DNA from 2 places in the Franconibacter daqui genome. Region 1 is predicted to be linked to the other one. Evidence: predicted binding sites of a transcription regulator. Region 1 holds the regulator's gene; the other holds the start of a gene.

Region 1 (3,390 bases):
AAAAAAGCCCTCGCCTCAGACTGGGCTCGCTTTGCAAGCCTTATAGGCCACCGGGAGCTGGCGAAACTGGACAAAGCGGGCATCCAGTATCGTTTGCCGGTGCCGGGCGCCAGAGTGGAAAAAGGCATACTGGAAATAAACACCAGCCTGCCGGGGCTGGCGGCAGAATACTCTACGGATAACGGTAAAAACTGGCTACGCTATGACAATAAGGCGCGACCACAGGTTGAGGGCGAAGTACTGATTCGCGCGGTAAGCCCGGATGGTCAACGCTACAGCCGTGTCGATAGCGTTAAATAGTCCCGTAAAAAAAAGCCCGCCTGATGGCGGGCTTTTTTTATCTTTCAGCAAAAGCTTACAGGCTTTCTGGCAGCGTACGCAGCGCGGTTAATTTTCCTTTACTTATTTCTACATAATTATCATGCCGCAACTGCGACAACGTTTTCATCACCATGCTGCGAGAAAGATTGGTTCGCTTAACGATATAATCGGCAACGTTAATCTTATTTCGCATAAATTCATCCATGGCGGCAAGCGTGACCAGATTACCTTTAATCATGAGGTAGCTATTATGCCCAAGCAATAATTCTTCGCGATGGCAGAGTAAGTCGATGTTCCAGGCCAGTACCTTATATAACTGTGGTTGGCACTGATGATTCTCTATTTCACTCAGAAATTTATCAAAAGGAATGAGCTGATAGTGGCACTCAGCATCGGCCTGAATTCTGAAATAATTTTTATTATTAAGATTACGCGCAACGCCCAGAATAGACGGGGCGCTACATTTTTCAATCAGTAATCTGTCACTTTTACGCAATACGGAAAAAAGGCCGCCGCGAATAATGCAAACAAAGCCTTCACGCGTTGGAATAGACGTATTTTTTTCTGCGCGATACCAGTTGCCATAACCATTAAAGATATCGGACAGGCGATAAATTTCGGCAAGGGGTTTCTGAGGTATTACCATAACGGCGACCTTTGTATAAGTATATTATTGGAATAAATAACGAGGGGCTATTCTAATAGAGTTGATTTTTTTACTGCAAGACAGGCCAATGACGTTGTAAGCCTGAATGGGGCGCTTGAGGGGGGTAACTGATTGAATGGTAAAATAATTTACTTTTTCTGAAAATAAAAAGTAAGAAAAAGATAAGATAAAATAAGTTCTTGACCAGTATATTAAAATAGCAAGCATCAAAAAAATGGATTATTAGCGTCGCGCCTGCCTGATAAAGGTGTAAAAAAAGCCGACATACTATGTCGGCTTATTAACAAAAAGCAAAAACGGAACGCTATTTTCGCTTACTTTGTGTCGTGCGCGTGCTCGTTTTCGCGGCAGTCGCCATCGGCACAGTGGCCATAGAGATAGAGGCTATGGTTAGTCAAACGAATGCCATGGCGAGAAGCGATTTCACGCTGACGCGCTTCGATAGAGTCGTCGCTAAACTCGATAACTTTGCCGCAGTCGAGGCAGATCAGGTGGTCATGATGATGCTGTTGAGTCAGTTCGAAAACGGATTTGCCGCCTTCAAAGTTATGACGCGTAACGATACCCGCGTCGTCAAACTGATTCAGCACACGGTAAACGGTCGCGAGACCAATCTCTTCGCCCATGTCAATGAGGCGCTTGTATAAGTCTTCCGCACTGACATGATGGTTTACTGGCTCCTGCAACACTTCAAGGATTTTCAGTCGAGGAAGCGTGACTTTCAGGCCAGCCTTCTTTAATGCGGTGTTATTGTCAGTCATGCGGAATCTGTCCTGTTGCTAAACGGTGTGCTCCGGAGAGCTTAAGATCGGATGCGCTGAAGATGAATGCGACTCATTATAGAACTGACAGGACCAAATGAAAACCGCAAGCGTCCAGCAATAGTGCTTTTCAAAACGTGGCGAGCGCGGCGCTTGCCGTCTCGTTACCCGATAATCCAGAAGGGTATTGTACAGATATGCGGATGAAAGTTAAAAATTTGTAGCAATCATTTTTATCGCTTTTATCTATCAATGAAGCTAAAACGGCGATAAAAAATACATTTATCGCCGTTTCACGATTAGGCGTTAATGATTTCCTGCAGATGCAGCTCTTCAGAAACTTGCTTAACCCATTTTTCGACGCGTTCAGCGGTCAGTTCCGGCTGACGATCTTCATCAATGGCAAGGCCAACGAAGTGATCGTCATCGGCAAGACCTTTAGAGGCTTCAAAGTGATAACCTTCCGTCGGCCAGTGACCCACAATAGTGGCGCCGCGCGGTTCAATAATGTCGCGAATGGTGCCGAGCGCGTCGCAGAAGTATTCCGCGTAGTCTTCCTGATCGCCGCAGCCGAAGAGCGCGACCAGCTTGCCATTGAAGTCAATCTCTTCAAGGGTCGGGAAGAAATCATCCCAGTCGCACTGCGCTTCGCCGTAGTACCAGGTCGGGATGCCAAGCAGCAGGATATCGAAACCTTCCAGATCTTCTTTGCTGCTCTTGGCAATATCGTGCACTTCAGCAACGTCTTTCCCGAGCTGTTTCTGAATAACTTTTGCGATATTTTCGGTGTTGCCGGTGTCGCTGCCGAAAAAAATGCCTACGATTGCCATGAGAAAAATAACCTCTTGAATCCTAATGATATGGTAGTGGCGAAATGCCCACAGATAGGGCAATAATAGCAGAACAGAGAAGAGGGCGGAAACAGCTATCACGGTGGGGTGCACACTCTGACACATTTCCATACAAGAAAAAGGGTTTTAAGGCCTTAGCTATTCAGCGCCTTGAGCTGCGCCAACAAAATTTCTTCAATCAATTCGCTGCGACTCATGTTGCGCGCCTGCGCCAGCTGCGTCAGGGCGTCAACCGCTTCCGCGTTAAGTTTTAACTCTACACGTTTAAGCCCGCGAACTTTGTCGCGCTTGAGCTGGTTCCGTTTGTTGATGCGCAACTGTTCGTCACGCGACAGCGGATTGGTTTTCGGGCGACCCGGGCGACGCTCGTCCGCGAACAGATCTAATGTCGTACGGTCCGTTTGTTCTTTGGCCATGATTTGACTACTGACAGGGGAAACAGGCTGCCGGAGCGGATGCCCGGGTGTCATTCAGCGCGCCATCATACATCAGGGAACGAGGCGCGCCAACGCGTTAGCGGCATGTTAGCGCCAGTCGCCTTGTTTTTAATCAGTTTCCAGGAAGCGACGAATGGCGCGCAATACGGCTTCGGGCTTTTCGGCATGCACCCAGTGCCCGGCGCCGGCAATGACATGCGCTCGCGCCGCAGGGAACTGCTTAAGCAAGGCCTCGCGGTGATTTTCCTGTACGTAAGGCGAAGCGCCGCCAGCGATAAACAGCGAAGGACCATGCCAGGCGGGCACCTCCTGCCAGCCAACAATGTGCTCATACTGCTCCCAGAGCGTCGGCA
Region 2 (3,390 bases), on a different contig from region 1:
AGACCGCCGAGGCTGACGGTGACCACGCCCACCGGCAGCTGATAAGGGGCAAAGAGGTGCTGCGCGCCAAGGTCGGCGGCGAGCAACAGCAGCGCGCCGCAGAGCGCCGACTGGAAAAGCCCCCAGCGGGCGGTGCGGCTCAGACGGCGGGCGATGTGCGGCGCCACCAGCGCGACAAACGAAATGGGGCCTGCAAGCGCCGTGGCGGCGGCGGTCAGCACGACGGCGACCAGCATCAGCAGCAGGCGCGAGCGCTCAACCGGCACGCCGAGCGCGCAGGCGCTGTCGTCGCCCATCTCTAAAAGCCGCATCCGGCGCACCAGCAGCGCGCTCGCCAGCAGACCCAGCAGCATCAGCGGCGCGGCGGGGAACGTTTTGCTCCATGTGATGCCGTTAAGCGACCCGGCGTTCCACAGGCCTGCGGACAACGCCGTCTCAAGCGAGGCCTGCAATAAAAGCCAGGTATTGAACGCCACCAGCATGGCGCGCAGGCCGATGCCGATGATAATCAGCCGGAAGGTGTCGATGCCGTTTCGCCAGGCAAGCGCCCAGACGGCAAGCGAGGTAAGGATGCCGCCCGCCATCGCCGCCGCGGCGATGGCCGTCTGATGTTGACCAAACAGCACCATCGCCACCAGCACGCCGCTCCAGGCGCCGGTATTAAAACCCATCACATCCGGGCTGCCTAAGGGGTTACGCATTAAAGACTGAAAAATCGCGCCGCTGACGCCAAGCGCCGCGCCGAGCAGCAGCGCCATCGTCACTCGGGGCAAACGCCACTCCATGACAATGAGGGATACGTTACGTGGGGCATCGCCCCGTAGCGCATCCGCGACCTGAGCGATGCTCAGCGAAACGGCGCCCTGGCCCAGCGCCCATACGGCAAACGCGGCGCTGAGCAGCAAAAACAGGCCGCTGACCAGCCATAAGCGAGGAGAAGCCTTCATAACGACACCCCGCCGCGACGGCGGCGCACCAGATAAATCAGCACCGGCGCGCCGATAAACGCGCTCACCACCGAAACGCGCATTTCACCCGGCACGATCAGCCGGCCAATCATATCGGCCAGCAGCAGCAGGGCGGGGGTGGCGAGCAGCGTAACCGGCAATGACCAGCGGTGATCCGGCCCCACCAGCCAGCGCGCCATGTGCGGCATCATCAAACCGATAAAGGCGATGGGACCGACGGCCGCCGTCGCGCTGGCGCACAGCACCGTTATCACCAGCAGGCCAAGCAGCTGTGTGCGCACCACCCGGCTGCCGAGCGCGGTCGCCGTATCGCTGCCCATGCTCAGGCTGTTTAGCGCGCGGCTTAATCCCAGCGCCAGCGCCATGCCCGACAGCACCGGCAGAACGATGATTTTGAGGGTAGAAAGCGTGCGAATGTCGAGCGAACCCGCCTGCCAGAAGCGCAGCCTGTCGTAAACCACCGGGTTGAGCAGCGAGACGCCGCTGGTAAAGCCTTCCAGCACGGCGGTAAGCGCGACGCCAGCCAGCGTCAGACGCACCGGGCTGAGCTGACCGCCGCCTGCGCTGCCGGTAAAGGCGACGATAAGCGAGGCGCACAGCGCGCCGGCGAAGGCAAAACCCAGCAGGGAAAGCGAAGAGGAGGCGCCCCACAGGGCGGCGCCGATGACGATAGCGAAACTCGCTCCGGCGTTGACGCCAAGCAGGCCCGGGTCCGCCAGCGGGTTGCGAGTGAGGGTTTGCATCAGCGCGCCCGCCACGCCCAGCGCGCCGCCCGCGAGCAGGCCCGCCAGCGTTCGCGGCAGCCGCGCATCAAGCACAATGGTGCAGTCCGCGCTCCGGCACTGACCGCTCAGGGCGTCCAGCACCACCGACAACGGTATGGACTTAGCGCCCACCAACAAACTTAACGCCGCGATAAGCAGCAAAAAAAGAAAAAGGCCCAGCAGGGAGAAAGCCCGTGCTGAAAACCGTGAGGCCGACATAACGCACATCCCATAACGATAATGATAGTTATTATCACTCTTATCGGGCTATGTTAGCATGGGCGTCCCGTTAATCGGTAAGGAAAATTCGCTCTCAAGGCCCTGTAATGAACCGACATTCGCTGTTGCTCAACCTGAGTTTATTGAAAACCCATCCGGCTTACCGCGCTGTCTTCCTGGCGCGTTTTATTTCCATCCTCGCGCTGGGGCTGCTCGGCGTGGCGGTGCCGGTGCAGATCCAGACGCTCACCGGCTCCCCTTTTCAGGTGGGGCTTTCGGTCACGCTCACCGGCGGGGCGATGTTTATCGGCCTGATGACCGGCGGCGTGCTGGCGGACCGCCATGAGCGCAAAAAACTGATTCTGCTGGCGCGCTCCACCTGCGGCGTGGGGTTTATCGGGCTGTGGATTAACGCCATGCTGCCTGAGCCTTCGCTTGTCGTCATTTACCTGCTTGGCCTGTGGGACGGCTTTTTCGGCGCGATTGGCGTCACGGCGCTGCTGGCCGCCACGCCCGCAATTGTCGGGCGAGAAAATTTGATGCAGGCGGGGGCGATTACCATGCTGACGGTGCGTCTGGGGTCGGTTATTTCGCCGCTTATCGGCGGCCTGCTGCTGGCCTCTGGCGGCGTAACATGGAATTACGCGCTGGCGGCGCTCGGCACCTTCATCACGCTGCTGCCGCTGCTTACGCTACCAAAACTGCCTGCGCCGCAGATGCAGCGCGAGCATCCGCTAAAGGCGCTGGCGAGCGCGTTTCGCTTTCTGCTGGCAAGCCCGGTGGTGGGCGGCGTGGCGCTTATCGGCGCCCTGCTCACGATGGCGAGCGCGGTGCGCGTGCTTTATCCGGCGCTGGCTAACCACTGGCAGATGGCGAGCGGCGAAATCGGCGCGCTTTACGCCGCCGTACCGCTGGGGGCGGCGGCAGGCGCTCTCACCAGCGGTCGGCTGGCGCACTCCACGCAGCCGGGGCGCGTTATGCTCTTCACTTCCGTGCTGGCGTTCGTCGCGGTAGGCATTTTCAGCCTGATGCCGTTCTGGGGCTTAGGGGTTGTCTGCCTCGCGCTGTTCGGCTACCTGAGCGGCATCAGCTCGCTGGTTCAGTACACGCTGATTCAGACGCAGACGCCGGACCACATGCTCGGGCGTATTAATGGGCTGTGGACCGCGCAGAACGTAACGGGCGATGCGATTGGCGCGGCGCTGCTGGGCGGCATGGGCGTTGCGCTCTCGCCGGTCAGCTCGGCGAGCGTCAGTGGAATGGCGCTGGCGGTTGCAGGCGTTGCGCTTACGCTGCTGTTAAGCGAGCTTCGCCGCCTGCGGCAGCCGCCGCCGCAATTGGTGAAGCCATAAGAGAAGGGGCCGTGCGGCCCCTTTTTTACGCTTTAAATAACGTCGCCAGCCGTTCGAGTATCAGGCTCGCGCTGTAATAATCCAGGC

Evidence for each region. Region 1 encodes Fur, which represses iron uptake genes when iron is present. Its sites were predicted from a motif close to ATAATAATGAGAACNACTATCAA; they were not measured.
Region 2: a site for Fur is predicted at 1,973-1,995, ahead of fepD (Fe(3+)-siderophore ABC transporter permease). Genes of this name have one in related genera too.

Annotation. Positions count from the first base shown of each region.
Region 1 covers NZ_BMKJ01000001.1:466,844-470,233, forward strand. The annotation lists gene IEX01_RS02215 (beta-N-acetylhexosaminidase) at 1-300, shown strand, start outside; gene IEX01_RS02220 (helix-turn-helix domain-containing protein) at 356-967, opposite strand; gene fur (ferric iron uptake transcriptional regulator) at 1,303-1,749, opposite strand; gene fldA (flavodoxin FldA) at 2,049-2,579, opposite strand; gene ybfE (LexA regulated protein) at 2,735-3,016, opposite strand; gene ybfF (esterase) at 3,146-3,390, opposite strand, start outside.
Region 2 covers NZ_BMKJ01000005.1:140,851-144,240, forward strand. The annotation lists gene fepG (iron-enterobactin ABC transporter permease) at 1-947, opposite strand, end outside; gene fepD (Fe(3+)-siderophore ABC transporter permease) at 944-1,951, opposite strand; gene entS (enterobactin transporter EntS) at 2,059-3,303, shown strand; gene fepB (Fe2+-enterobactin ABC transporter substrate-binding protein) at 3,329-3,390, opposite strand, start outside.